4 regions of the Streptomyces sp. NPDC002742 genome follow, and region 1 is predicted to be linked to each of the others. Evidence: riboswitches for the same ligand, from Rfam matches in the RefSeq annotation. Region 1 holds a riboswitch; each other region holds the start of a gene.
What was found. A riboswitch is a leader RNA that binds a small molecule or an ion and turns the genes downstream of it on or off. The one in region 1 is predicted to bind cobalamin.

Region 1 (7,279 bases):
GCTTCAACCGGCGCCATCCGTAAAGGTAGATGGCGATCAGGATCGCCTCCAGGAAGAAGGCCCACGCCTCGACGCCGAATCCGAGGCCGAAGACGTCGCCCCAGCGGCCCATCATGCCGGGCCACAGCAGGCCGAACTCCAGCGAGAGCACGGTGCCGGTGACGATGCCGACGGCGAACTGGACGGCCATCACGGCCGACCAGCGACGGGCCAGCAACATGGCGACCGGATCGTTCTTCCGGAGACCCCGGTAGTGCATGACCAGCGTGATGAACGGCAGCGCGACGCCGAACGGCACGAGCATGATGTGGGAGGCCAGGGTGAAGGCCATGAGTTCCCGGGCGGGCAGCAGTTGCGCCGGGGTGTTCGCCAGGAAATGGGCGGCGGTGTTCATGCGGGCCTCGGTGGCTCGTGCCGGGTGACGGGGTCAGCCGGTGGACCGGACGGGGAGAGGACGGGCGCGGCGGCGGAATGCGGGACCGCCGCGGGGAAGGCGCGCTCGCGGCGCGATCCGGAGGCGAAGACCACCGCCCAGCTGAGCAGCGCGCCGACCCTGCTGCGGAACCCGGTGAGGAAGACGATGTGGATGAACAGCCAGATCAGCCAGCCGATCAGCCCCGAGGCGTGGAAGCGGCCCATCTTCACGACGGCCCGGCCCCGCGAGATGTAGGCCGCGCTGCCGAGGTCCAGATACCGGAACGGACGGGGCTTGCCAGTCCTTCCCTCGACGTCGTGGCGGATCCGTCGGCCGGCGTAGGCGCCGCTCTGCATCGCGACCTCTGCGAGTCCGGGCAGCTTGTCCAGGCTCATCAGGTCGCCGACCACCCGGATCTCCGGGTATCCGGTGATGGTGAGGTCGGGTTCGACCTTGACGCGTCCCGCCCGGTCCTGCTCGGCGCCGGTCGCCCGCGCGAGCGCCGTCGCCAGGGGCGGTGCCTCGACTCCGGCCGTCCACAGCACCGTGCGCGCCTCCACCCGGTCCGTGTCGCCGTTCTTGCGGCGCACCGTCAGGCCCCGGTCGTCGACCGCGGTGACGATCGAGTTCAGGTGGACCTCGACACCGAGGGTGTCCAGTGTGCGAGCGGCCTTGCGGGACAGCACCGGACCGAAGGCGCCGAGTACGCCGTCCGAGCCGTCGAAGACCAGGACCCGCGCGCGGCCCGGATCGATGGCCGAGAACTCCCGATCGAGTGTGTGGCCGGCGATCTCCCGGATCTGCCCGGCCAGCTCGACCCCGGTGGGGCCGCCGCCCACCAGGGCGAAGGTGAGCCACTGCGCGCGCTCCTGCGGGTCCTCGCTCGCCTCGGCCATCTCGAAGGCCTGGTAGATCTTGGTCCGCACGGCCAGCGCGTCCGCCAGCGTCTTCATGCCGGGCGCGTGAGGCGCGAACTCGTCGTGTCCGAAGTACGACTGCCGTACTCCGATGCCCACGATCAGATCGTCGTAGGGCAGTTCCAGCCCGCCGCCGTCCAACCGCCGCGCGTGGACGACCCGCCGGGCCACGTCCACGTCGGTGGCCGTGGCCTGCAGGCACCGCACTTGAGGGTGGCGGCGCAGGACAGCCCGCAGCGGCTGGGCGATCTGGCCCTCGGAGAGAATTCCGGAGGCGCACTGGTACAGCAGAGGCTGGAACAGGTGGTGGGCACAGCGGTCGACCAGGGTCACCGCGACCGGGGCGCTGCGCAGGGCCCGCACGGCGAACAGGCCTGCGAAGCCACCGCCGAGGATCACCACCCGGCGGGGGGTCACATGGTCTTCCACAGTGTGGTCAGCCTCCGGTGGCGAAGCCGGGGAACAGGGTCATCCCGCCGTCGACGAACAGGGTCGTGCCGACCACGTAGTCCATGAGGTCGGAGGCCAGTACCGTCACCGCGTCGGCGATGTCCTCGGGCTCCCCGACCCTGCGGTAGGGGATCAGTTTGAGCAGCTCCGCCTCGGCCTCGGGGGTCTCCCAGGCGCTGCGGTTGATCGGGGTCTTGATGGCACCCGGCGCGACCGCGTTGACCCGGACCCCGTGCGGGCCGAGCTCCTGGGCCAGCGTCTGCATGAGCATCAGGACACCGCCCTTGGACGCGGCGTAGTTCAGGTGACCGGACCACGGAATGATCTGGTGCACGGAACTCATGCAGACGATCTTCCCGGCGGAGCGGGACACCTCGGGCACCACACCGCGGCGCAGGAACTCCTTGGCCGCCTCCCTGGCACACAGGAACTGGCCGGTGAGGTTCACGTCGATGACCTTGTGCCACTGCGCGAGGGTCATCTCCGTCACCGCCGCGTCCCGTTGCAGACCGGCGTTGGCCACCAGGATGTCGATCGTGCCGAACTCCTCCAGCATGCGCGCGAACATCCCGACGACCTGACCCTCGTCGGACACGTCCGCCTCATGGGCGAAGGCCCGTACGCCGAAGGCCTGGATCTGCCGGACCACGTCCTCGGCGGCCTCCTGTCCGGCGACGTAGTTGACGACGACGTCGGCACCCGCCCGGCCCAGCGCGACCGCCGTCGCCAGTCCGATGCCCGAGTTCGCCCCGGTCACCAGGGCCTTCTGGCCCCGCAGCAACGGCAGCCCCGCAAGCTGCCCACCGGTGTCCACGCCTGAGGTCACTGCCGTCTCCCATCGTCTGCCGATTGTCGGCACCAAGGGACAACACTCCTAGGCCGTGAGCGCGCGCGCGGGCTCACGGGCCGCCACACTCGACCATTCGGACAGAGGTGTCCCTCGAACGGCCCAGCCGAGGCTTGGCCAGCCCTGTGGGGCCGTCTCCGTGGCTGGGCCCGCATGGCCTGACCACTCAGCGCGAAGTCCGACGCAAGAAGGCCTAGGGACGGGCGAACGCGAGGACCACACCGCGCGCGGCGAGGTCCGTCTGCCACTGGGCGAGGGCCTCGACGGCGGTGGCGTCAATGTAGGTGCCGGCTTCGACGTTGACGACGACCTACCGCGCCGCGGGCCGTGCGCCGTCGATCAGTTCCTTCGCCTGGGCAGCACGGAAAAGGGACGAGGGCGGCGTCGAAGCGGTGGACCACTTGGCCAAGCTGGGTCTGGGCGTGCTTGTTCTTCCCGATGTCACCGTAGCTGTCGATGCCCTGGAGACGGCCGAATACGGCAGCGTGCGGGCGCACCGTGCGGTCGACGGAGACACCGATCGGCAGGCCGACGGCGACGATGAGGCCGTTGAAGCATGACCCTCGGCTCCGCGTACCCCCGTGACCGAACGACCGCCTCAGAGCCAGTAGTCGGGTGCGCTCGTTGTTGCTGCTCGGGGCAGCGTTGAGCCCTCCAACGCAGTTGCTCGGCATAGGGCAGACCGGTGAGCGCGTAGAGGACCATGACATCTCCAGGCAGGGGAAGCTGGCCGTGCCTTGTGGCGAGGGGCACGAGAGTCCAGACACCTGCCTGGGTACTGCCTGGCCGACGCCAGCGTGCTGCGGGCCGAGCCCGACGCGTTCGGGCCGGTCGTCTCCGACCCCACCGTCTCCCGCCTGGTTGACCCGCTCGCCTGGTCCGGGCCCCGTGCCCTGGAGGCGATCCGCCGGGCCAGGGTCGAAGTGCGGGACCGGGTCTGACAGTTGGCCGGTGAGCGGGTCCCGCAACCAGGAGCGTGACCTACAGATCGAGGTTGACGCAGCCATCGAGACCTGACTGGCGAGGCCTGGGACGTTCGTGAGGAGTCAATTGACTATGGTGCCAACTATCCCGCTTTTGTGCCAACTAAAAAGCCTCGCCACACACGGCGCTACCGCCGCACCCGGGGCATCCCCAGCCCGATCCACGAGATGATCTCCCGCTGGATCTCGTTGTTGCCGCCGCCGAACGTGAAGATCACTGCCGATCGGTAGCCGCGTTCGAGTTCGCCGTGCAGGACGGCGCCCGCGGAGCCCTCCTTGAGGACGCCGGGGGCCGCGACGATCTCCATCAGCCAGGCGTACGCGTCCCGGCGCGCCTCGGAGCCGTACACCTTGACGGCGGAGGCGTCCTGCGGGGTGAGCGTGCCCTCCTGGACGGCGTTCACCATCCGCCAGTTGAGGAGTTTCATGGCGTCCAGTTTGGTGTGCGTCCGGGCGAGGAGGCGGCGCACCCAGGGGAGGTCGACGACGCGGCGGCCGTCGGCGAGTTTGGTCTCCGCCGCCCAGCGCTGGACGTCGTGCAGGGCGCGGATGGCCATGGTGCCGTGTGCGGCGAGGGTGACGCGCTCGTGGTTGAGCTGGTTGGTGATCAGCCGCCAGCCCTTGTTCTCCTCGCCGACCCGGCGCGTGGCGGGGACGCGGATGTTCTCGTAGTAGCTCGCGGTGGTGTCGTGCGAGGCGAGCGTGTTGATGATGGTGCACGAATAGCCGGGATCGGAGGTCGGCACGAGGAGCATGGTGATGCCCTTGTGGGGCGGGGCGTCCGGATCGGTGCGGACCGCGAGCCAAACCCAGTCGGCCGTGTCGCCGTTGGTCGTCCAGATCTTCTGGCCGTCGACCGTGTAGTGGCCGGTCTCCTCGTCGCCTTCCCGTACGGCCCTGGTCCTGAGCGCGGCGAGGTCCGTCCCGGCGTCGGGCTCGCTGTAGCCGATCGCGAAGTCGAGTTCACCGGAGAGGATCTTCGGCAGGAAGTACGACTTCTGCTCCTCCGTACCGAACCGCATGATCGTCGGTCCGACGGTGTTGAGGGCCATCAGCGGCAGCGGTACTCCCGCCTGGGCCGCCTCGTCGAAGAAGATGAACTGCTCCATCGGGCTCAGGCCGCGCCCGCCGTACTCCTTCGGCCAGCCGACCCCGAGCCAGCCGTCCGCGCCGAGCCGTCGGATCGTCTCGCGGTAGAAGCGCTTCTGCGCCGCCGGATCGCCATAGCGCGCGTAGGCGTTGTCCGGTACCAACTCGGAGAAGTAGACCCGCAGTTCGGTCCGCAACCGCTGCTGCTCCGGCGTGTATTCGAGATGCACGGCGCCTCCTGCCTCCCCGAGCCCGACCTGACGGCGCACACCGTAGAACGTGTTTCAGAAATTGGGAATGCCGATGACGCGGACGCCGGGTCCGCGGGGTGTGGGCGGGCGGGCCTGCGCACGTGAGGGGGCGGTGCCCGGCCGGCCGGGCACCGCCCCCTCACCTGGGCCGGGGTTCCCGGCCGTCGCGGAATATCGTGGCTCGTACGTTTCCCGTCGCCGTCAGTGGCAGGGGAAACCGAGCAGGTGGCGGGCGTCGTGGACCCATTCGTGGACGTTCTCGCCGGACACGAGGGAGGTGGCGCCCTGTTCGGCGCCGACGAAGTAGAGCAGGACCAGCATCAGGATGCCGAAGAAGGCCGCCCAGGGGACGATCGCACCGATCGGCAGCTTCGCGGGAACGGCGGTGGGGGTGACGGTCGGCTGAACGACGGACTGCGCCATGGGGCAGAACCTCCTGGGGAACTCGCGTCCCGGCTCGGTGGTGCACAGGACGACAGCCACGGGTCTGACTTGGCCCGCCTCCACCGCTCCTGGCCGGAGCGACAAGTGCTGGGCTTACAGTGGCGCGACCGTGCCGGATTTCCACCGGGCTTCCGCCGAACCGTCGTCAATATCCACGTGACCGTACCGCGAAGCCGGTTCGGGGCCAAGGGCGCACGCACGGGTGCACCCTGTGCGCCCCGTGCGCCTGGGAACTCGACGACCGCCCTGCCGGACCAGGTGGTTCGCCTCCGACCACGGTCGGCGACGCGCGGGCCCCTGCGCACGAGCCCGGTACATGAGCCCGGCACACGAACCAGGTCCACGAAGCATGAGAGTGATGGCATGACCAGCCGAGTGATCTTGATCTCCGCGGCGATCAGCGAGGCGCTGCGCGAGGCCCGCTTCGACGACGGGAGTCCGGTGGACGCCGCGGGCCTGCGGGCCGCCAGGACGGCGGCCGCCGCGGGTGCCGTGCCGGCCGCGGGCCGCCTGTGGGTCTCCCCCACCGTGCGGTGCCGCCGGACGGCGGTTGCGCTCGGACTCGACGGCGGTGTCGAGGCACCGGAGTTGGCCGGTCTGGACGTGGGCCGCTGGCGCGGCGCGACGCTGGCCGAGGTGAGCGCGAAGGAGCCGGAGGCGGTGGCGCGGTGGCTCGCCGATCCCGCGTCGGCGCCCCACGGCGGCGAGTCGGTGCGGGCGTTCTGCGACCGGGTGGCGGAACGCCTCGACGCGGCGTCGGAGTTCGACGGCCGCACCGTCGCGGTGGTGGAGCCCGAGGTGGTACGAGCCCTGGTGGTACGGGTGCTGGGGGCGCCGGAGTCGGCGTTCTGGCGCGTGGACGTGCCGCCGCTCACCGTCACGGAGTTGAGCGGGCGCGGGGGGCGCTGGAACATCCGCGCCGGACGCCCGCTCGCCGAACCGTCCTGACCAGGGCCGCCGTTGCCCGCACCGTAGATCCCCGACCCGGGCGGCCCTGGTCCTCAGGGGCTTGACGTCCTCAGCGCGGGAATTGACGTCCTCAGCACGGGACTTGACCCGGCCGTCCGGGTGCGGCCCCAGAGCCCCGACCCGGGAGGCCCGCACGTCAGCGCGGAGCACGGGCGGACCGCACCCTCGCCACAGCGCCCTGCCGCGGGGCCGACCTCGTCCTCACCGCGGACTTGACCCGGACCGCCCGGGCCTCACCTCGGAATCCTCTCCCGGGGCGCTTTCGTTCCTCACCGCAGCGTGGCCATGAAGTCCGCGCACGCCTGGGCGCACTCACGGCAGGTCTTCGCGGCGGTCTCCGCGCCGGGGCATCCGTCGAAGGCGTCGGCGCACTCCAGGCAGACGTCACGGCACCACTCCAGCTGCGCGCGGATGCCTCTCTCGTTCTGCTCCAGTTGGCGGGACAGCACATGGCAGGTCGCCTCGCAGACCTCCGCGCACAGGATCCCCGCGCGCCGTGCCGCTTCCTGGTTCTTCGGCCCGTCGGGATCAAGGAGACTCGCGCGCAGCGCACAGGCGTGGGCACACTCGGTGCAGGCCTGGGCGCAGGCGAAGCGATCCTCCAGGAACCGGAAGAGCTCCCGCTGTGATGTCGTCGTCGTCACAACGCGCGGGTTGCCGCGGAGAGTCGGTTCAAACAGCGCGGGACACGGACCTCACGCGCCGGCCGCTTCCCGGGAGATCTGTTCGAACTGCGCGCCCATCGCCTCGGAGAGCGCCTGCGCCGCCGACAACGGGCGCACCATCACGGTGAGTTCGTCGATGCGTCCGTCCTCGTCGAAGTGCAGGAAGTCACAGCCGTTGATCTCCTTGTCACCCACCTTGGCCGTGAAGACCAGCGCGTGGTCACGGCCGTCGGCTCCGGCGATCTCACG
Region 2 (7,279 bases), on a different contig from region 1:
CCTGGAGCTGGCGTACACGCTCGCGGACGGCGTCGAGTACATCCGGGCGGGCCGCGAGGCGGGCCTGGACGTGGACGCGTTCGCGCCGCGGCTCTCGTTCTTCTGGGCGATCGGCATGAACTTCTTCATGGAGGTCGCCAAGCTGCGGGCGGCGCGCCTGCTGTGGGCGAAGCTGGTGAGGCAGTTCGACCCGCAGAACGCCAAGTCCCTTTCCCTGCGCACCCATTCGCAGACCTCCGGCTGGTCGCTGACCGCGCAGGACGTGTTCAACAACGTGACGCGTACGTGTGTGGAGGCCATGGCCGCCACCCAGGGCCACACCCAGTCGCTGCACACCAACGCCCTGGACGAGGCGCTCGCGCTGCCCACCGACTTCTCCGCGCGGATCGCCCGCAACACGCAGTTGCTGCTCCAGCAGGAGTCGGGTACGACCCGGGTCATCGACCCGTGGGGCGGCAGTGCGTACATCGAGAAGCTGACGTACGACCTCGCCCGCCGGGCCTGGCAGCACATCGAGGAGGTCGAGGCGGCGGGCGGCATGGCGCAGGCCATCGACGCCGGCATCCCCAAGCTCCGGATCGAGGAGGCCGCGGCGCGCACCCAGGCCCGCATCGACTCCGGCCGCCAGCCGGTCATCGGCGTCAACAAGTACCGGGTCGAGACCGACGAGAAGATCGACGTCCTCAAGGTCGACAACTCCTCCGTACGCACGCAGCAGATCGAGAAGCTGCGCCGGCTGCGGGCCGAGCGTGACGAGCGGGCGTGCCAGGACGCGCTGGACGACCTGACGCGTGCCGCGGGCGGTGAGGGCAACCTGCTGGAGCTGGCGGTGCGCGCGGCCCGCGCCATGGCCACCGTCGGGGAGATCTCCGACGCCCTGGAGAAGGTGTACGGGCGCCACTCGGGCCAGATCCGTACGATCTCCGGGGTGTACCGCAACGAGGCAGGGGAGTCCCCGTCCGTGGACCGCACCCGTACGCTGGTGGACGCGTTCGAGGAGGCCGAGGGCCGTCGCCCGCGCATCCTGGTCGCCAAGATGGGCCAGGACGGTCACGACCGCGGCCAGAAGGTGATCGCGACCGCCTTCGCCGACCTCGGCTTCGACGTCGACGTCGGCCCGCTGTTCCAGACGCCGGGTGAGGTGGCCCGTCAGGCGGTGGAGGCGGACGTGCACATCGTGGGCGTCTCGTCGCTGGCCGCGGGACACCTCACCCTCGTCCCGGCACTGCGCGAGGAGCTGGCGGCCGAGGGCCGCGAGGACATCATGATCGTGGTCGGCGGGGTGATCCCGCCGCAGGACGTGCCGACCCTGCTGGAGATGGGCGCGGCCGCCGTCTTCCCGCCGGGGACGGTGATCCCGGACGCGGCCTACGACCTCGTCCAGCGGCTCTCTGCCGACCTCGGGCACGACCTGTGATCGAACTCGACACCTATGTCAAGGGTGTACTCGACGGGAAGCGGGCGCTCGTCGCCCGCGCCATCACCCTCGTCGAGTCCACCCGGCCCCAGCACCGGGCGCTGGCACAGGAATTGCTGACCGAGCTGCTCCCGCACAGCGGGAAGGCACGGCGGATCGGCATCAGCGGGGTGCCCGGCGTGGGCAAGTCGACGTTCATCGACGCGTTCGGCACGATGCTGACCTCGCTGGGGTACCGGGTCGCGGTGCTCGCCGTCGACCCGTCCTCCAGCCGTACGGGTGGCTCGATCCTCGGCGACAAGACCCGTATGGAGCGCCTGGCCGTGGACCCGGCCGCCTTCATCCGCCCCTCCCCCACCGCCGGAACGCTCGGCGGGGTGGCCAAGGCGACCCGCGAGTCGATCGTGGTGATGGAAGCGGCCGGCTACGACGTGGTGCTGGTGGAGACGGTCGGGGTCGGCCAGTCCGAGACCGCGGTGGCCAACATGGTCGACTCCTTCCTGCTGTTGACGCTGGCGCGCACCGGGGACCAGTTGCAGGGCATCAAGAAGGGCGTCCTGGAGCTGGCCGACGTGATCGCCGTCAACAAGGCGGACGGCCCGCACGCGCGCGACGCCCAGTCCGCCGCGCGTGAACTGGCTGGCGCCCTGCGGCTGATGCACGGCAGGGACGCGGCCTGGACGCCTCCGGTGCTGAGTTGCAGCGCCCGCGAATCGGCCGGTCTGGACACCGTCTGGGACCGCCTGGAACAGCACCGCACCCTGCTCGACTCGACCGGCCGTCTCGCCGACAAGCGCCGCGACCAGCAGGTCGACTGGACCTGGACGATGGTCCGCGACGAACTCCTCGGCCGCCTGCACAACGACCAGGCCGTACGGGCCGTCACCCCCGACCTCGAACGGCAGGTGCGGGAGGGCGGGTTGACCGCCACGCTAGCGGCGGAGCGCATTCTGAAGGTGTTCGGCGGCTAAGGTCACTGAGCCGGCCGCTGGGACGGTGGCAGGGCGAAGGCAGTTGAACCGCACGGGCGGTGACCGGGCTGAGCCCGGTCACCGCCCGTGTTCGCGTTCGCGGCCGGACCCGGCGCAGGCCGGATCCTGTGCTCACCTCTGTGCTGCCTCGTAAGCCTCGCGGATGGACGCGGGGATACGTCCACGATCATTTACCAGATAGCCGTTGGTGCGTGCCCAGAGGCGTATCGGTTCGTCCTCCGGACGGGGATCGAGCTTACGGGTTGCAGCAGACTTGCCGGGGCCTCTCCAGTCTCCCGAGGACACCCCTTCCAGCCGGTCCGCCGCCTCTTGGAAGAAAGCGGACAACGAGGCGTATACGCCCTGCTCGGGATCGTGTGCATCAGCCCACGTTCCGATGGTTCCGTTGAGCGTGTCCAGAAACGTCCCGTAGAGACCGTCACGCTCCGCGGCGATCGGCACCCACTCACGACGCCAGAACGGATGGTCGAGGTCCGCGGACGGCTGCATCTCCTCCAGGCCCATCCGGCTGAGGTAGACCCGCTGGATATCCGTCAGACCAAGAAGGAGATGGCCGACGGGGATTGCCGCTACCTCGCACCCCAGCGCCACCAGACACGATCGGCCATCGGGCTGCCTGCCGGCATCGGTGTCGTTCGCCAGCAGCCACTGCCACATGTCCCCCGGCAGCTTCAGGCCCATGTTCAGTTCGGCTTCGCCGATGGCCGCATGGCTTCCCGGGCCGCCGAGCGCAGCGAGGGCTTCAGGGTCGTTCCGTTCAAGCCAGGCGGTCACCCGGCCCCACGCCTCTCGTACGTCTCCCGCCTCGTGCATCGGGGTTTCGCTCACGTGTGATCTCCACCCAGGCAGGATGCGCACCTCCGTGGAACAAGCCCACCCATATCGCAGGCTCGCAGGGGGCGTTGGCCGGTCTCCCGGACTGTGAAGTTGTCCTCTTGGCGAGGCAACGACCGCTGATGATCCATTGGGCAACCGTATGCGGGACCACTGACAGTGCCTGGCGCGGAACGACGCCCTCAACTCCGGTACCCGGGTGTGGATGGCGGACTTCTAGGACGCCACGGCGCCGACCTGGGAGAACGTGGTCGGCGGTCAGCTCGCCCTGCTCGACGCCATCGAGCGCAGTATCGACTTCACCACCGAGGACAGCAACGGGCACCTGCCGGCCGACCGCGAGCGGCTCGCCACCATGGTCGTCCGGAAAGCCCCCGGAAGCGTCCGGGGGCTTTCTCGTGTCCCGACGGATTCAGTTCGCGGCCGGAACCGATCGCCGCCCGGACGGGACCACCGCGGGCCTGGGGTTGAGCATGCGCTCGGCCAACTCGCCGAAGACGAGGCCGAATCCGCCCCACAGGGTGGCCTGGATGGCCAGGGCCGAGAGCCGGAACCGCCACAGCAGGGTGGCCGGGAAGTCCCCCGGAACCTCGTTGATCACGGGCAGGAACTCGTAGGCCAGGCCGATCAGGACGGCGAAGGCGGCCACCGCGGCGACGGTGGCGTACCAGGTGCCCAGGCTGGGCGCGAGGCGCTTGCCGAGGATGGTGGCGCCGACGGCCAGGAGCACGCTGAGGACCATCATCAGGAAGTACAGGGTGGTCCGCTTGCCGATCGTGTCGGGGTCACCGACCGACGGCGGATTGGCCGGGTACTTCATGAACGGCACGACGTACACGGCGAGGAGCGCGGTCCCGGACAGCAGGAGCGCGGTCGCGCGGGCGCTGAAGCGGCCCACGCGGCCGAGTGCGAAGCAGTAGGCGAGCGCGGCGATGCCGCCGAAGGAGATGCCGTAGACCAGGACACCGGTGGCGAGGCCGGCGGTGGACTGGAGGCTGCGGGAGACGAGTTCGACCTCGTGCCCGTGCGCGGGCGCGTGGGCCTCCTCGAAGCCGATCGCGCTGTCGACTGTCGGTTCACCGAGCAAGTAGGCGACGACCAGGGCGAGTACACCCGCCGCGAGGCCGGCGAGCATGCCTCGCACGAGCAGGTTTCTTACCGTTGCGGAGTTCATGAGTGTGTGCCGTCCCTCGCGTCAGTGGCAGGGGAAACCGAGCAGGTGGCGGGCGTCGTGCACCCACTCGTGGACGTCCTCGCCGGAGACGACGGAGGTGGCGCCCTGTTCGGCGCCGACGAAGTACAGCAGGACCAGCATCAGGATGCCGAAGAAGACCGCCCAGGGAGCTATCGCGGTCAGCGGCAGCTTGGCGGGAAGTGCGGGGGTGGTGGCTGTCGGCTGGGCGACGGTCTGCGCCATGGCAGGACCTCCTCGGGAGTTCGCGTCCCATCTCGGTGGTGCACAGGATGACGCCTACGGGTCTGACTCACGCGGCGCCCGGCGTGGCTGGGCGTCTCGCTCACAGTGGCGCGACCGTGCCGGATTTCCACCGGCTTCCGTCTTGACGTCATCAATATCGGACCGACCGTACCGCGTGGTGAGTACCTGGCCAAGACCGCGCCACCTGGGGTGATCTTCCTCTCGTCCCAGGTGGCGGGGTCCGTTGTGAACGGCGGGTCACCGGTTCCGATCCGGACGACACGCGAAGAAGTGCCCGGTGCCTCCGCCGGGTTCGGCCGCGGGGGACGTAGGAGGTTCGACGTCCGTGACGCACAACTCGACTTCCCGCCGGCGGAGTTCGGCACGCACTCGGCCGGAGGGGCGGCTTCCGGACGGCTGCCGGGTCCGGTGGACGCAAGGCCGCCCCCGCGCCGACTTCAGTCGCTCAGCGTCGCCGTTCCCGGGTCGGCGAGCCGCGCCGTTCCCGGGTCGGCGAGCCCGAGTTCACGCTCACCCAGGGAGGCGAAGAAGCGCTCGACATCGACGTCGGTGACCTCGGCGAGGGTCGCCGGAGACCAGTGCGGGTCGCGGTCCTTGTCGATGATCTGGGCCCTGACACCCTCCACCAGGTCGGGGGCGGACAGGGTGGCGCAGGACACGCGGTACTCCTGGTCCAGAACGCGCTCCAGTGAACCGAGCCGTCGCACGCGGCGCAGGGCGGCCAGCGTGACCTTCAGAGCGGTGGGCGAGTTGCCGAGGAGGATCTCCGCGGTCTCCTTCGCCTCCGGGTCGCCTACCGCGAGCAGTCGTCGGACGATCTCCTCGACCGTGTCGGCCGTGTAGCAGGCGTCGATCCACTCCCTCCGCTCCGCCAGCTCACCCCGGGGCGCCGGCCGCGCATGGCGGGCCAGAGCCTCGCGCACGGGAAGGTCCGCGAGGTCGGACACGAACTGCCTGAGCGACGCGGACTGCAGGTAGTGGTCGGCGAGGCCGCACAGCAGGGCGTCGCCCGCGCCGATCGAGGCACCCGTCAGGGCGAGATGGGTGCCCAGCTCGCCGGGTGCCAGGGCGAGCAGATGGGTGCCGCCCACGTCTGGGACGAAGCCGATGCCGGTCTCGGGCATGGCGATGCGGGAACGTTCGGTGACGACCCGGACGCTGCCGTGCGCGGAGACGCCGACGCCGCCTCCCATGACGATGCCGTCCATGACCGCCACGTACGGCTTGGGGTAGCGGGCGATGCGGGCGTTGAGGTGGTACTCGTCGCGCCAGAACGCGGCGGACGCGGTTCCGTCCCCGTCGCGCGCGTCGTCGTGGACGACACGGATGTCGCCGCCCGCGCACAGTCCGCGCTCGCCGGCGCCGGTGATGACGACGGTCTCGACGGCCGGGTCGTGTTCCCAGGCGGTGAGGGCCTGGTCGATCCGGCGCACCATCGCGTGGTTCAGGGCGTTCAGCGCCCTCGGCCGGTTCAGAGTGAGGTGGGCGGCCCGTCCGTCGGTGTGCAGCAGGACGGATTCCTCGGCGCCGGGTGCCTCGCCGCCGGTCATCCGAGGGCCTCCGTCAGGCCGCGGGCCACGATGACGCGCATGATCTCGTCCGTTCCTTCCGGGGTCGTTCGGATTCGCCGGTCACGACGATCTTCCCGACACCGTACTCACCGAGGACCGTGGCCCCCGTGCGGGTGCGGAGTGCGGTACGCCACCGGGTACCCCGGGTCGGTGGTGAGCCGCTTCGCCGTGACGCGCGGCCGAACGGCCTGGCCCGTCAGGCTTCCTCTCCTGGCCCCTCCTCCCCTGGCCGCAGCACGTACAGCCGCGGCAGGTTGACCACGATCGCCTCCTGGGTGCTGCGGGCGATCACGACGACGGCCTCGTCGGCGGGGTCCGGGTTCTCCTCGCGGTGCGGCACGAACGGGGGTACGAAGATGTAGTCACCGGGTGAGGTGCGCAGGCGCACTTCCTCGGGCTGCGCCCCCGAGTCGTCCAGGAAGACGAACTCGGGGTGTCCGCTCACCACGTAGATGGCCGTCTCGGACGCTCCGTGATGGTGGTCCGAGGAGGCGGTTGAGGGGGCGACGTGGGTCTGGCCCATCCACAGCTTCTCGGAGCCGACGGTGGTGCCGCTGACGGCGGCGAACCTGCGCATGCCTCCGGTCTGCGCCGTGTCGCCGTCGAGGGCGTCGGCGCGGACGTGGTGCAGGCGGCTGCGCAGGGGTCGTACGGACTGCCCTGCGGCGTCCGGGAGATGGGGGTGGAAACCTTCGCCGGGGGTCGTCAACGGCTCGCTCATGGACGGGGACGCTAGAGCGGTCCGGAAAAGGATGTCAAGAGGTGTCCATTGCGCTTCACCTGCGGCAATGTTCCCGCAATGTAAGTGAGGAACCGGTGGAAGCCCTGTCGGCGCACGCCGTGTCGGGCATCATGGGCGCATGCATATCTCCGCGAAGGCGGACTACGCCACGCGGGCCCTGTTGGAGCTCGCCCGCGAACCCGCCCGCCCCCTCACGTGCGAAGCAATGGCCTCCTCGCAGCACGTCCCGTTCCGGTTCCTGAAGTCCGTGGTGGGCGAGTTGCGCAGGGCCGGCCTGGTCCGCAG
Region 3 (7,279 bases), on a different contig from region 1:
GTCGCCCGCCTCCTGCGCGAACGGCCCGTCACTGTGATGCCCTTGTCCCTGCAGGCCATCCACCTGCTCGGCGAGACACCCGGCCCGGCCACACTGGTGGTGCCCGGCGGACAGCCGCGCGCCGCCGAGGGAGCCCTCACCGGCCCCCTCACCCTCGCCTCCCTCGCGGCCCTGCGTTTCGACACCGCCGTCATCGGCTGTTGCGGACTGAGCGCGGCAGACGGCCTGACCGCCTACGATCTCGACGACGCCGCGGTGAAAAAGGCCGGCATCGCCTCCGCCCGCCGCACCATCGTCGCCACGGACGGCGGCAAGCTCGGCCGTACCGCCTTCGCCCACGTGGGTCCCTCCGCACTCCTGCAGACCCTCGTCACGGACACCACGGCGCCCCTCGACGAGGTGACTGCCCTCGAAGGCGCGGGCACCACCGTCAAAATCGCCTGATCTGGCGTCGGCCGACCGGTCGGATGTGGCTCTCGGCGAGGTTGCGCAGTTCGGCGCGCGTGAGTGCGGGGTCGGCAGCGATCTCGACGGCACGGCCCCTCGGGAGGTAGCGGACACCGTCGATCTCACAGATCAGCGGGCCCACGCCAGTGTCGTGCACCAGAGCGTCGCCGACCGGAGCAGGCCCGCCGACGGTACGGCGTTCACTTCCCCGGGATCGTGAGATTCGCTGGAGGAGTACCGGTGCCGCCACGTCCCCGCCGTCCGGGCGGAACAGGACCAGTACCAGTTCTCCGGGGTTCGGGCGCAGCCGGATATAGCGCATGGGCTGCCATGTGCCGTCCCTGGCCGCGGAACGGGCGGCACGCAGTACCGGGCCGCAGAGGGCGGACCGATCCACGATGAACCAGCCGAGCCGGGCGAGGGAGACAATGGCGACCGTTCCGAACACGAGGAAGCGCCGGTGCCCGAGGTGGAAGGGGTCGTCGAGGACGGCGGCGCAGGAGAGCAGCAGGAAGTACCAGGCGCCGCTGCCGAGGACGCTGTTCAGCACCCAGATGCGCGGCGAGACGGACGTACGGCCGAAGCCGCGGCGCGGCGAGGTCACCCGGGGACCCGGAGCATGGCGATCGCCGTGACGGGCCGCGGCGGCGAGGCCCGCGTAGTTCAGGTCGTCCTCGAGAGCGGGCCACGTGTCCTCGCTCTCCTCGTCCTCCTTGTCGCTCGCGGCCGCCTTCGGGCTGATCACGGGTCGGGCTTGGCGCGCCCTACGGACGCGCCGGGCGCAGGCCAACGGGCTGATTACCAGTGCACCGCCAAGGCCGAGCAGACCGGGGCCGCCACCAAGGACGGCGACCACTATCAACGAGGTCCGTGTATCCATGGCCTCACCCAGGAAGGGCCAGGGCAGCGCGATGATCGGGACGTGATCGCCGGGGTCGACGTCTGCCGTGTCGCAGTCCACAGTCGTATGTTGCGAACCGTCGTCCCAGCTGACGATGCAGCCGTCCTCGGCCCGGTTCAGACGGACGACCTCGGCGGAGGTGTGTTTCCCGAGCAGGGAAGTCCGCTGCTGCCAAGCCCACGAACAGCGACGCCACGAGCGCCAGCACCGCCCATAGCGGCGCGGTCGGCAACAGCGGCCGGCGGGCGGGTGCGAGGGTCGGGTGGGCCTGTTCGCTCAGCCAGGCACCGATCGTCCGCGCGTCGTGTGTGCCCAGGCCCAGCCGCAACACCTGGCCGTCGGGCGTCCGGTAGCGCAGGCCGACCTTCTCGAAGGCGACCTGACCCATGGTGGTGACCGTCGCGTCCAGGGCCTCGCCGCCGCGCGGCAGGGCAGTGGCACTGCCGGAGCGGTCGAGGAAGACGGGTCGGTCGAGGCGCGGGTCGGCCAGCAGTCGGCCCTTGCGGCCGTCGAGTCGGCAGCGGAAGTGAACGACCCGGCCCGCTGCCAGGCCGTGGCGCCTCCTTGCCGCCGCCCATCGAGCCAGCCCGGCCATGGCCAAGGGGGCCACCACGAGGGCCACAAAGCTGCCGATCATCGATTCTGTCGTCTCTTCGCTGTGTTTGATTGATGTGAGTGAACGAAGAGTACGAGCGCTGCCAGAGACTCTGGCCCCGGGGGTGACCCCGTGGTGCCTCGTCCGAGTTCATCGGATGACGCGAACCTCGCCCTTCCCGCGGAGACCGCCGCACCATGATGACCGCGAGGGCGGCCGACAGGATGTACGACGAGGTCCCTCGTACCCCTCGGATCGGGTGAACGGGTACTGGCAACAGCCACGGCACCACTGATCAGGGGCCCGCCAACCGGCCCTTCAGCGACTGTCAGACAGCTCCTGACCAGCGGAAACCTGAAGTCGCCGACGTCGAACGGTTGGTGCACCTATCGCCCGAGCCAGGCCTGAAAGCGCCTGTGCACTTCACCGCAATGACCATCGCCTGATGCGTGGACGTTGTCTGGGGTGAAAATGGAGCCGTAGGGGCCGGAGTTGAGCGCACAAGCTTCTCGGACAGGCTGCAGAGCGTAGTAGCCGAATGCGACCAGTGCCACGACCAGCAGGGTGGACAGCAGGTAGCGGCGGACTGTCGGGGAAGGCACGACGTGATCCTGCTGACGCTTCACAAACACCCGTTGGGCGGCGTGGTGACAGCGGTGCTTCCTCCAACCTCACCGGAGAGACTGTCAGATGCAATGGCGGCAGCATCGTGTACGGGAAATGCTTGTGTCCACTCCGACGGCATCGACCTCACCGATGCATCCGCCGCCACCGCCATCGGCCTGGGTCGCCGGGTCTGCGAACGCCTCGACCGCCCCCAGCGCGCCGTACCACCCCTCGGCCGGTCCCCTGCGAATCGACCAGAACACCAGCACGTTCATCCCGTACCCCGTACCCCGTGACCGATCGCACGAACTGACGGTACGACGGACTTGATAGCCTCATCAGGCCAGTTGAGCCTCATCCGAGGCCAGGGAATCCGGTGCGAATCCGGAACTGACGCGCAGCGGTGAGGGGAACGGGCGGGGCACGCGAGCCACTGGGAGACCGGGAAGGCGCCCCGTCCGGACGAACCCGAGTCCGAAGACCTGCTGGCACCTCCGCGCCCCGGCGCGGAGGACATCCACAGTCCAGGCTCCGCGTACGAGCCCTGACCCCGAGGTCTGCCCGTGCTCCCCACCCCCGCCCGTCACGCCAAACCCGCCGTGCCGGTCACCGTCTGCGGCGGCCCGAAGAACGACACCGAGGACGCGACGAAGTCCGCCGCTGCGGGCTACCGGGCGCCGTGCCGCGTCGTCGTCTGCCGGGACTGCTGCTGTGGAAGCCCGAAAGTCGCCGGAGTGGATCACGCCCAGCAGACGGCACGCCTGGCCGAGAGCGCACCGGTGCGCATCGCGGCTTGCCTCGGCGTGTGCGAACACGCCAACGTGATCGTCGTCCAGCCCTCCGCCGCCGCACGTGCCGCGGGCGCCCGCCCGGTCTGGCTCGGCCTCGTCAACGACCGCGATGCCACGGACGACATCGCCGCCTGGGCCAAAGCCGGCGGCCCCGGCGTCGCCCCCTGCCCCGACATCCTCGACCTCTACGTCTTCACCCCGCCCCGGAGGGCGCGATGAGCGCGAAAGCCGGCCTGGTTGACGCCTTTTCCCTGGTCCGTCATCAATGCTGGGGCGGCAGTGTTATTGCGCGCCTGGTGAACTGATGACGATCCGAATTGTTGCGGTGATGCACCACGATGTGACAACTCGTGATGTCGTCGATCCCTGACAGGGAAAGCCACGCAGCCGGTCACGCATCGTCCGGGAGTGGTTCGCCGGTCTCCAGGAGCGACTTCATGCTTGCCACCACGTTCGGCCAGCCCTGGCTGACCATCTCGGCCAGGCTCGATCCGGGCTCGAATCCGTCGTGTACGACGGTGAGCTTCACGACCTGCGCGGCGGTCTCCTCGATCGTGAAGGTGACCTTCGAGCAGGCCTCGCCGGACAGCTTGGCGAGCAACTCCTCGTCCCAGTCGAAGCGCTTGGCCAGCTCCGGGGTGATGGCGTGCCAGGTGTAGGAGAGCCGGCTGTAGGGCTCGGCCTCCAGCACGACCTGCTTCGGGTCGCTGATCTGCACGCCGTGGTTGTCCCAGGTCATCGGTGAGCCGACGGACCAGTCCGTGGCGAACTCCGTGGACCAGTAGCGGCGGGTGAAGGCGGGCTCGGTCAACGCCTGCCAGAGTTTTTGCGGGGTGGTGCGGATGTAGGTGGTGTAGACGAAGGTCGGCGCGTCCATCGCGGTCTCCTCCAGGGCGAGTTTCAGGTCCGCCAGGGCTTGGACCCTGGTCCGGTCGTAGCGGCTGATCCACCGGTGAGCGATCTCGTGCACGGGCGCTGCGTTGAGGTAGTGCAGCTTCTCCCGGCCCCGCCGCGCGGTGGTGACGAGCCCGGCCTCCTCCAGTACCGCGAGGTGCTTGCTGACGGACTGCCGGGCCATGTCGAGTCCTGTACACAACTCGCGCAGGGTCTGCCCGTTGTGTGCGTTGAGCGAGTCGAGCAGTGCGCGCCGCGTCGGATCGGCCAGTGCCTTGAACACCTCGTCCATGCCCGTCCCCGTACCCAGGCCACCGCCTGTCGATATGCAGCCTTCCAGCTGCCTTTAATTTAGGCAGCCAATAGGCTGCATGTCAAGGCCAGCCCCGCAGCCGGACGAGGGTCGCGGGGCCACCGTTCGGCGGTGCCGAGGCCGAACGAGTTCGCCTGGATACGTATGGACGAAGCACGCGGGAGGGCATCAGGACATCTGGTCCCTGGAGGAACGCGACATCGATGTCTCGGCGCCGCCGACCTGGCCCGATCGCCCGCGCCGTGAAGCGCGGTGAAGCGCGGTGAAGCGCGGTGAAGCGCGGTGAAGCGCGACTGAGGATGCTGCGGTACCGGCCGGAGGTGATCGACGGCTACCTGGCGGGCACTGGCTTGGTCCTCAACCCATAGTCAGCGTTGGGGATCTGGTCGAGGTGACCACATGGATGCGGCCGCTTTGCCTGTGTGTCGCACCTGGTCAGCGGTCAGGCGCCGCAGGTCCCAGATCAACTCGGCCACGCCGACCGCCGCCGGCTCCTGTGCGTGGGGCTCCTCGGAAGGCGGGCCGCCGGTCAGGGCGCCCAGGTCGCCAGCGGGAATGCCCAGCACGGTCCCGAAATCGGCCACGAGGTCGGGGGTCAGCTCCTTGCGACCGGCGCCCACCATTCCGTACGTGGACGCGGACCAGTACCGGCCGGTCAGGGAGTGGAAGACCCTGGCGATGCCCATCCAATGCAGGTTCCTGTATCTGAGCATCCGGACGAGCAGGGCCCCGGGCGGCCCAGGGGGCGGGACATCGACCCGCGGGAACGCCGGTGACTGCACGACCTTCCGCTGCGGCAACGACCGGACGAGGTGGCGCAACTCGCTCTTCTTCTCCGATGGGAGCTCTACGGCACGTCTCACGACCTGTGGTACCCACCTGCTGGCCTCTGCGTCCACGGGGGCAAGGTCGTCCGGAACCGTCGCCCCCGCGATCACGAATACGTCTGCGGCATGGAGACCGAGTGCGGGTCCGAGCTGTCGGAGCAGGGCTGGGCTCGGCGCGATGCCGGCGAAGACCCTTTGGAGCTCGGGTTCGGGGACTCCGGATTGCCGTGCCAGGGTGCCGATGTCCAGCTTCCTGTGATCCAGCAACCTTGCCAGGAGCACACCGAAGCCTGGATATCCCGTCATGCCGCCAGCGTAGAAGGGGGATCACTCACCTGTCCGCTGGTTCAGACGGCATCGGGCAGGGCGAACCCCGTCGCCAAGGCGTCGGCCGGACTGCCGACGCCGCGCGTGACCTCGCAAAAGGCCCCGCGATGGAGCTAGGGGCATGCCGGTCCGGGGATTCGGCGTGCTGCTGATGGTTCGGTAATCGCTGTCGGCGGCCCGCTACTCGTAGCGGTACTTCAGCGAATCCGCCTCCGTCTGCTCGATGTCGGCGATCGTCAGCTCCGGCATCCGCAGCTGGGCCAGCGTCACCTCGGCCGAGGTCGGCTGGGCGTCCGCCGACAGCCACTGGTCCGGCTTCCAGGCCCCGCTGCGCAGGAGTGCCTTGGGGCAGTGCGGGTAGACCTCCTCGATTCCCAGCACCAGCGCACTGGCCGGCGGTTTGCCCACGGCGGTCAGCTGAGACAGCAGCTCCGGGCGGGTGGAGACGCAGGCCCGGCCGTTCACCCTGAGCGTCGTGGTGCGCCCCGGGATGACGAACAGCAGGCCGGCCCGTCCCGTGGTGACGACATTCTGCAGGGTGTCCAGACGCTTGTTGCCGGTCGCGTCCGGTATCGCCACCGTCCGTGTGTCCAGGACCGCGACGAACCCGGCGGGGCCGCCGCGCGGGGAAACGTCACAGTTGCCCTCTGCGTCCGTGCTGGCGACCAGGACCAGCGATGAGCATCCGATCAACCGCTTGGTCTGTTCGGTGAGTTCGGTCATCTGCTTGCGCACGGCGGCGTCGCTGGGGAGTTCGTAAGCCCGGCGCAGTGCCTCCTGGTCGGGCACGGCGTCGAGAAGGAGCGAGTCGAAGGCACTGCCGACAAGGGATGGCGTCATGCCCCCGACCCTAATGGGCGCCGATCCGCGATGGATCTTGGTCGTCCGCAAGACGGTATGTCTGCGGCCTGCGGTCACATGACGAGGGCAGCCACGAGACCTACCCCTTCGAGCTGAAGATCGACAAGCGGGTGGCGGGTGCCAAGGGCTCGGGGGCGCTGAGCACCGAGGCGCGGCCGTCCGACTCCGACAAGGCCAACGACAAGGCCGACATCACGCTGGAGGTCGCGGGTGGGGGGCGACCGGCTCGACGACCCGCTCGACGGGCAGTTCGACCAATGGCTCGGGCGGGCCGGGCGGCGGGTCGTCGTCGACCGGCGGCGACGGCACGACGACGAACGGCGGCAACCTGGCAGAGACCGGCTCCTCGACGCTGCCGGTCATGGGCGCGGCTGCCGCGGCGGTGGTCACGGGTGCGGGCGCGCTCCTCCGCGTGTGCCGCCGCCGGGCCCAGCGCCTGAGCTGACGACCGTTTGAGGCGAGTCAAAAAGCTGTCGCGGTGTCCTTGATCATCCTGATACGACATGGCAATGGTTACTGAAGCGCTGGATCCCACGGACCGTGTGCTTGCCGAGCGGGCTTGTGAACGCCTCATCGTCGAGTTCGTCCATAAGCTCGACCTCGGTGACCCGGGCGACGTGGCCGATCTCTTCACGGATGTCGGGTATTGGGAGTGGGCGGAAGGAAACCGTCGGATCCAGGGTCGTGACGCACTTCGGTCGTATTTCGCCGGCCGGC
Region 4 (7,279 bases), on a different contig from region 1:
GGAGGGGCTCCAGGGAGCGATGGTGTCGTCCGGGCCGTGCACCAGCAGGGTCGGCACCTTGACCTGTGCGGGATGCGCGGCGTACGCGATGCGGTCTCCGCGTACGCCGGTGCGGCCCTGGGCGGCGCGCACCGCGAGCGGCAGCAGGAAGCCCGGAGTGTGGCGGGCGCCGGCGAGGGCGCGCAGCGTGGTCTCCCAGTCGAGGACCGGCGAGTCCAGGACGAGCCCGGAGATCCGCTCGCGCAGCGCGGAGTGGGCGGCGGCGCGCAGCGCCATCGTGGCGCCGGTGGACCAGCCGTACAGGACGATCCGCTCGGCGCCGTACCGCACCGCGTAGCGGATGGCCGCGTCGAGGTCGCGCCACTCGGTCTCGCCGAGGTGGTTCAGGCCGTCCGGCGGGCGGGGTGCCCCGAGGTCGCCCCGGTAGGCGAGGTCGAGCACGGGGAAGTGCCGGTCGTTCAGGAATTCCATCACGTTCATGGGGTGTTCCCGGGTGGCGCCCAGGCCGTGCACGGTGATGATCCAGGTGTCGCGGACGGCCGGCACGAACCAGGCGGGCAGGGCGCCGAGTTCGCCGGGCACGTCGATGTCGGCGTGTTCGAGTCCGAGGGCGGACCCGGGGTCGCCGACGTACAGGTTCGGGGTGAGCCACACCTTGTCGCCGGGTTCCAGGGCGCCGTGCGTGACGCGTTCCAGCCGGCGCACGACCGTGTCGGCGGTGTGGGGGACGGAGTTCTGGAGGGGGCCGACGACCGCGTGGGAGCCGTCGCCCGCGAGGCCGTAGGTTCCCGGGCGCCGGGAGGCGAGGGCCCGGGTGAGGGTGACTCCGCCCGCCGTCGTGGCGTGCACGGTGAGCCGGGGCTCGGTGGGCAGGGGCTTGCCGGGCCTCGCCTTCAGGGCGGCGTCGCTGGCGAACCTGCCTGCCGCCACGGAGGCCGCGCCCGCGGCAATGGCTACGGTGACGGCCGCTGCCGTGGCTCTTAGGATGCGCACTCGACCAGTCTCCCGGCGGACCCCGCCATCGGCCAGCGGGAGGGCCTCCAGGGGTGACGGCCGGTTCCCCCCGGCCCCCCGCCCACCGGGGCTGGTCCGGGGCCGGGGCACGACGGACGCGCACGGCGGACCGCGGACCGCCGACCGCGGACGACGGACGACGGACGCGCACGACGGACAGCCGACCGCTGACCGCGGACGACGGACGACGGACGACGGACCGCGGACCACGGACCACAAGCGGTGGACCGCGGACGGCGGACCACAAACCGGGCACCGCGGACGGCAGACGGCGCATCGCAGACGACGGGCCGCAAACGGCAGACCGCGGACGGCAGACCGCGGACGGCGGACGGCAGCCAGACCTTGCGCCCTACCTCTTCTAATTCTGCCGCGCCCCTACGCCTTACCTCTTCCGCCTTACCTCTTCCGCCTTGACCGTCCCGCCTCGCCCCCTTACCGGCCCTACCGCTTCTGGCCGTACCCCTGCAGCCGCTCCGCCACCTCCTCGAGCTGGTCCGGTGAGAGCAGGGCTGGCGCGAGGCCCGGGACCGAGGAGGACAGGAGCCAGACGCGGCACATCCATTCCAGCTGGGCCGTGCGGTCGTACGCCTGGTCCAGCGAGGCTCCGAAGGCGATGGTGCCGTGGTTCTGGAGGAGGCAGGCGGTGCGGTCGGACAAGGCTCTGATCATGTTCTCGGCCAACTCCGGCGTGCCGTAGGTCGCGTAGGGGGCGACGCGGACCGGGCCTCCGAGGTCCGCGGCCATGTAGTGGATGAGCGGGAGCTCGGGGACGAGGACCGAGACGGCTGTCGCGTGCGCGGCGTGGGTGTGGACGACGGCCCGTGCGTCGGTGAGGCGGTACACCGCGAGGTGCATCGGCAGTTCGCTGGTGGGCCGCAACGAACCGAGCACCTGGCGGCCGTCGAGGCCGACGCCGACGATGTCGTCGCGCGTCAGCCGGTCATAGGGCACGCCCGTGGGCGTGACCAGGACCGTGTCGCCGACGCGGACCGAGACGTTGCCCGACGTGCCGACGACCAGCCCGTCGGCGACCGTCCGGCGGGCCGTCGCGACGAGCTCGTCCCAAGCCCGCCGAAGAGCGTCCCGCTCGTCGCGCGCGGACGGCTCGTCCCCCTCGCCGCGCCGGCCCCCCTCGCCCCCTTCGCCGCGCTTGTCGCGCTTGTCGTGTTTGTCCGTCATCCGTGGGCCCTCCCGCCCGTCCCGTGCTTCCCGTGCGCCCCCGTGCCGCTCGGCCACGACGCGATCCTGCCGCAATCCCTATTTCGTCCGACTGTCCGACAGTACGGCGAGGCGGGGCGCACGGGCGGCCGGTCGCCGGCGCTCGCGCCGGACATCGAGTGCAACCCAGGGCCGGAGCAGGTGGCACGGCCCCAGCAACGCCGGAACGCCGCACGGGATCAAGGCCTACCGCCACGAGCCGCCACGGGATCCGGCGGGAGACCGGCCATCGGCGTGTGATCTGCACCACAACACACCCATGGAACATTCCCGTCGACCCCGGCCGGACATTTGCCGCAGATCACACGCTGCGACCGGCCCGCTACGGTCGACGGCACCGGAGCGCCGCCCGCCGGAAGGTCCACGTGGACCTTCCGGCGGCACGACAACAGCGGCAACTGCCGGGTGACCGGAATCTCTTCCCCGAATCCCCGGCTCACCCCAGACGTCCCACCCCGGGGCGACGACCCAAGCGGAGCTTGGAATTCCACATCCGTTCGAACCCGCGGCGCCACCCCTCCGGTTCAACCGGAGGAGCGATTCACCGTTCCAGACACCACGATGCCCGCCCCAGTTCACCTTCCGTTCATCCAGGTTGCCTACGGTCCACCTGCCACTGACGTCCAACAGAAGCCTGGGTAAATGGAACACATCACGCTCCTCCTCGGAATCGTGATCGTCACCGCTCTCGTGTTCGATTTCACGAACGGTTTCCACGACACCGCCAACGCGATGGCCACCACCATCTCGACCGGCGCGCTCAAGCCCAAGGTCGCGGTGGCCATGTCCGCCGCGCTCAACCTTGTCGGCGCCTTCCTCTCGGTGGAGGTCGCCAACACGATCTCCAAAGGCCTCGTCGATGAATCCGGCATCAAGCCGGAGGTGATCTTCGCCGCGCTCGTCGGCGCGATCCTCTGGAACCTCGTGACGTGGCTCGTCGGACTCCCGTCCAGTTCCTCGCACGCCCTCATGGGCGGCCTGGTCGGCGCCACCATCGCCTCCGCCGGTACCGGCGCCGTGCACGGGGACGTCCTGGTCGGCAAGGTGCTCCTGCCCGCCGTCGCGGCCCCGATCGTCGCCGGCCTCGCCGCGATGTTCGCGACCCGGCTGTCGTACAAGCTCAGTGGTGACGCCGAGACCAAGGCCACCAAGAAGGGCTACCGCGCCGGCCAGATAGCCTCCGCGGGCCTGGTCTCGCTGGCCCACGGCACCAACGACGCGCAGAAGACGATGGGCATCATCACCCTGGCCCTGGTCGCCGGTGGCGCCGTCGCTCCGGACTCCAACCCGCCGGTCTGGGTCATCCTGTCCGCCGGTCTCGCCATCGCGCTCGGCACCTACCTGGGCGGCTGGCGCATCATCCGCACGATGGGCAAGGGTCTGACCGACCTCCGGCCGCAGCAGGGCTTCGCCGCCCAGACCAGCGCGGCCACGGTCATCCTGGCCTCCTCGCACATCGGCTTCTCCCTCTCCACCACGCACTCGGTCTCCGGTTCCGTGATGGGCGCCGGCCTCGGCCGCAAGGGCGGTGTGGTCCGCTGGTCCACCGCCAAGCGGATGGTCGTCGCCTGGGTCCTCACGCTGCCCGCCGCCGCCGTGGTCGGCGCGCTCGCCGAGTGGGTGACCGGATTCGGTGCCTGGGGCACCGCGCTCGTCGCCGTCTTCCTGGTCGGATCCAGCCTCGCGATCTGGCGCCGCTCGCGCCGCGAGGTGATCGACCACAACAACGTGAACGACGCCGAAGAGCCCGCCGGTGTGGTGACCACCGCCATCGCCGCCGTCACCCCGCCCCCGGCCGGCATCGTGGCCGAGGAGCTCACGGCCACCATCCCGGCTCCCGCCGAGCCCACGGCGAGCCCGTCCGCGCCGTCCCCCGTGGCCTGAGAACCGAAGGAAGAAACAGCATGAACATCGACTGGTCAGCCCTCGGGTCCGTCTTCGGGGTCAGCCTCGGAGTGACCGTGGCCCTCGTCACCCTCTTCACCCTCGGTGTCGCCGGCCTCTCCAAGAAGGAGTCGGCCCAGGGCGGTTCCGCGGTCGCGGCGGCCACCGGCGCGTACGTCTGCTTCGCGGCCTGCGCCGCGGCGGTGGCGTACGGCATCTCCCTGATCATCACCAAGTAACCCGGCGGAGCGGCCCGAAACAGGGTTGCGCCGAGCGGTACCGCGCGTGGGGTGCGGGACGGATCACCGTCCCGCACCCCACGCGTATGTGGGCCTGCGCACACTGTCCCCCCGCAGGTCAACAGCCAGTTGACGGCCGTTCTCACCCCGTGGTGGACTGCCGGAGCCAAGTACGGCGGCATGAGAGGAAGCCGGTGCGAATCCGGCGCGGTCCCGCCACTGTCATCGGGGAAGAAACTCCCCGGGAGCCAGGAACTCTCACCGCCGGTCTCGTCGAACCAGGGCGTGGACACCCTGAGTGAGGACATATCGCCATGCGCGGCTGCCCGTTTCCCGATCCGCTGAGTACGAGGGTTCCACTCCACCCGACCGCGGGCTGACCCCGTGCGTGCCGATCGCGTCTTCGCGTACGGCGCCGCCGCCGGCCTCCTGGGCGACCTGCTGCTCGGCGATCCCCGCCGGGGGCATCCGGTCGCCGCGTTCGGGCGGGCCGCCGCGGCCGTGGAGCGGACACTGTGGCGCGACCACCGCGGGTGGGGCGCACTGCACACCGCCGTCTGCGTGGGCGGTGCCACCGGACTCGCCGCGCTCACGAGCCGTACCGTACGCACCTCCCGTACCGCTTCCGTCGCGCTGACGGCCGCCGCCACCTGGGCCGTCGTCGGAGGGACCTCCCTGGGCCGTGAGGCGCGGGCGATCGGTGGCGCGCTCGCGGCCGGTGACCTCGACGCGGCCCGGGAGCGGCTGCCGCATCTGTGCGGCCGCGATCCGCAGGCGCTCGACGCCGACGGGATCGCGCGGGCCGTCGTCGAGTCCGTCGCCGAGAACACCTCCGACGCCGTCGTCGGCGCCCTGGTCTGGGGCGCCGCCGCCGGTGTGCCCGGACTCGTCGCCTTCCGCGCCGTGAACACGCTCGACGCCATGGTCGGGCACAAGTCCCCCAGGCACCGGCGCTACGGCTGGGCCTCGGCCCGGCTCGACGACGTCGCCGGCTGGCCGGGAGCCCGGCTGACCGCCGTCCTCGCGGCCGTGGCCGGTTGCGACCCGCGCGGGGCCGTGCGCGCCTGGCGCGCGGACGCCCGCAAGCATCCGAGCCCCAACGCCGGGCCCGTGGAGGCTTCTTTCGCGGGCGCGCTCGGCGTGCGCCTCGGCGGCACCCTCTCCTACGGGGGACGGGTCGAGCACCGGCCCGTGCTCAACGGCGCGGGGCGCGCCGTCCAGGTCCACGACATCGAACGGGCCGTACGGCTCTCCCGGCGCGTCGGCTGGCTCGCGCTCGGCGTGAGCGCCGCCGGACGGGTGCTGCTCACGGCTCGGCTCACCAGGAAGGGGCGCACCGCATGAGCGGCGGGCTGCTGATCGCCGGGACCACCTCCGACGCCGGCAAGAGCGTGGTGACCGCCGGGATCTGCCGGTGGCTGGTGCGCCAGGGCGTCAAGGTCGCGCCCTTCAAGGCGCAGAACATGTCCCTGAACTCGTTCGTGACGCGCGAGGGAGCCGAGATCGGGCGGGCGCAGGCCATGCAGGCACAGGCCGCCCGCGTGGAGCCGACCGCGCTGATGAATCCCGTGCTGCTCAAGCCGGGCAGCGACCGCACCAGCCAGGTCGTCCTGATGGGCAGGCCGGTCGGCGAGATGAGCGCGCGCGGGTTCTTCGGGGCGTCCGGGCCCGCCGGGGAGCCGCTGCCGGGCGCCGGGCCGAGCGGGGAACGGCTGCGCGGAGGGCGTCAGGAGGCACTCCTCGGGACCGTCCTCGACTGTCTGGCTCAGTTGCGGGGCACGTATGACGCGGTGATCTGTGAAGGCGCCGGCAGTCCGGCCGAGATCAATCTGCGGCGCACCGACATCGTGAACATGGGAGTGGCGCGCAACGCGGGGCTTCCCGTGCTCATCGTCGGAGACATCGACCGGGGCGGTGTGTTCGCCTCGTTCTTCGGGACGGTCGCGCTGCTGTCCCCCGAGGACCAGGCGCTCGTCGCCGGGTTCCTCGTCAACAAGTTCCGGGGCGACGTCGGCCTGCTGGAGCCCGGCCTCGACATGCTGCACGGCCTCACCGGCCGGCGCACCTACGGCGTCCTGCCCTTCCAGCACGGCCTGGGCATAGACGAGGAGGACGGGCTGCGTGTCTCGCTGCGCGGGGCCGTCCGCGAGTCGTCCGTCTCCTCCCCCGTCGGCGCGGACATCCTGCGGGTGGCCGTCTGCGCGATCCCGCTGATGTCCAACTTCACCGACGTGGACGCGCTGGCCGCCGAACCCGGCGTCGTGGTGCGGTTCGTGGACCGGGCCGAGGAACTGGCCGACGCGGACCTGGTCGTCGTGCCCGGGACCCGGGGCACGGTGAAGGCACTGGAGTGGCTGCGTGAGCGCGGCCTCGCGGACGCGATCGCGCGGCGCGCCGCCGAGGGGCGTCCCGTGCTCGGCATCTGCGGTGGCTACCAGATCCTCGGACGGCACATCGAGGACGAGGTCGAGTCGCGCGCCGGTCACGTCGACGGACTCGGCCTGCTGCCCGTCCGCGTGCGGTTCGCGCGGGAGAAGACGCTGACGCGGCCGGTCGGCGAGGCCCTCGGCGAACACGTCGAGGGGTACGAGATCCATCACGGCGTCGCCGAGGTCAGCGGCGGCGACACGTTCATGTGCGATGCCGGGGGAAACAGCCTGGACGGGTGCCGGGTAGGCGCCGTCTGGGGCACGCACTGGCACGGATCACTGGAGTCGGACGGATTCCGGCGGGCCTTCCTTCGCGAGGTGGCCGCCGCCGCGGGCCGCCGCTTCGTGCCGGCGCCCGACACGTCGTTCGCGGCGCTGCGCGAGGAGCAGCTGGACCGGCTCGGCGACCTGATCGAGGAACACGCGGACACGGACGCGCTGTGGCGGCTCATCGAGTCCGGCGCGCCGCAAGGACTGCCCTTCATCCCACCG

Region 2: another riboswitch for cobalamin. It lies ahead of ACFYW8_RS23860 (CbtB-domain containing protein); the one in region 1 lies ahead of ACFYW8_RS04175 (CbtB-domain containing protein).
Region 3: another riboswitch for cobalamin. It lies ahead of ACFYW8_RS42970 ((2Fe-2S) ferredoxin domain-containing protein); the one in region 1 lies ahead of ACFYW8_RS04175 (CbtB-domain containing protein).
Region 4: another riboswitch for cobalamin. It lies ahead of ACFYW8_RS34980 (cobalamin biosynthesis protein); the one in region 1 lies ahead of ACFYW8_RS04175 (CbtB-domain containing protein).

The regions. Positions count from the first base shown of each region.
Region 1 is NZ_JBIAQF010000002.1:309,066-316,344, reverse strand. Features, by position in the region: gene ACFYW8_RS04205 (cytochrome ubiquinol oxidase subunit I) at 1-394, opposite strand, end outside; gene ACFYW8_RS04200 (NAD(P)/FAD-dependent oxidoreductase) at 391-1,749, opposite strand; gene ACFYW8_RS04195 (SDR family oxidoreductase) at 1,769-2,563, opposite strand; gene ACFYW8_RS04190 (hypothetical protein) at 2,929-3,189, shown strand; partial or broken gene ACFYW8_RS04185 (IS1380 family transposase) at 3,397-3,567, shown strand; gene ACFYW8_RS04180 (acyl-CoA dehydrogenase family protein) at 3,741-4,931, opposite strand; gene ACFYW8_RS04175 (CbtB-domain containing protein) at 5,154-5,375, opposite strand; cobalamin riboswitch at 5,413-5,575, opposite strand; gene ACFYW8_RS04170 (histidine phosphatase family protein) at 5,760-6,344, shown strand; gene ACFYW8_RS04165 (ferredoxin) at 6,635-7,009, opposite strand; gene ACFYW8_RS04160 (nuclear transport factor 2 family protein) at 7,061-7,279, opposite strand, start outside.
Region 2 is NZ_JBIAQF010000013.1:46,793-54,071, forward strand. Features, by position in the region: gene scpA (methylmalonyl-CoA mutase) at 1-1,417, shown strand, start outside; gene meaB (methylmalonyl Co-A mutase-associated GTPase MeaB) at 1,414-2,388, shown strand; gene ACFYW8_RS23845 (histone-like nucleoid-structuring protein Lsr2) at 2,521-3,237, opposite strand; partial or broken gene ACFYW8_RS23850 (malate synthase A) at 3,419-3,610, shown strand; gene ACFYW8_RS23855 (CbtA family protein) at 3,656-4,417, opposite strand; gene ACFYW8_RS23860 (CbtB-domain containing protein) at 4,439-4,660, opposite strand; cobalamin riboswitch at 4,701-4,846, opposite strand; gene ACFYW8_RS23865 (enoyl-CoA hydratase/isomerase family protein) at 5,119-6,231, opposite strand; gene ACFYW8_RS23870 (cupin domain-containing protein) at 6,449-6,973, opposite strand; gene ACFYW8_RS23875 (Rrf2 family transcriptional regulator) at 7,113-7,279, shown strand, end outside.
Region 3 is NZ_JBIAQF010000048.1:17,998-25,276, forward strand. Features, by position in the region: gene ACFYW8_RS42950 (DeoR/GlpR family DNA-binding transcription regulator) at 1-444, shown strand, start outside; gene ACFYW8_RS42955 (hypothetical protein) at 431-1,192, opposite strand; gene ACFYW8_RS42960 (hypothetical protein) at 1,332-1,985, opposite strand; partial or broken gene ACFYW8_RS42965 (short-chain fatty acyl-CoA regulator family protein) at 2,672-2,879, shown strand; cobalamin riboswitch at 2,877-3,054, shown strand; gene ACFYW8_RS42970 ((2Fe-2S) ferredoxin domain-containing protein) at 3,284-3,559, shown strand; gene ACFYW8_RS42975 (ArsR/SmtB family transcription factor) at 3,732-4,526, opposite strand; gene ACFYW8_RS42980 (hypothetical protein) at 4,916-5,680, opposite strand; gene ACFYW8_RS42985 (MSMEG_1061 family FMN-dependent PPOX-type flavoprotein) at 5,882-6,541, opposite strand; gene ACFYW8_RS42990 (hypothetical protein) at 6,755-6,952, opposite strand; gene ACFYW8_RS42995 (nuclear transport factor 2 family protein) at 7,072-7,279, shown strand, end outside.
Region 4 is NZ_JBIAQF010000026.1:68,574-75,852, reverse strand. Features, by position in the region: gene ACFYW8_RS35000 (alpha/beta hydrolase family protein) at 1-993, opposite strand, end outside; gene ACFYW8_RS34995 (class II aldolase/adducin family protein) at 1,459-2,196, opposite strand; gene ACFYW8_RS34990 (inorganic phosphate transporter) at 2,878-4,119, shown strand; gene ACFYW8_RS34985 (hypothetical protein) at 4,140-4,358, shown strand; cobalamin riboswitch at 4,494-4,637, shown strand; gene ACFYW8_RS34980 (cobalamin biosynthesis protein) at 4,743-5,702, shown strand; gene ACFYW8_RS34975 (cobyric acid synthase) at 5,699-7,279, shown strand, end outside.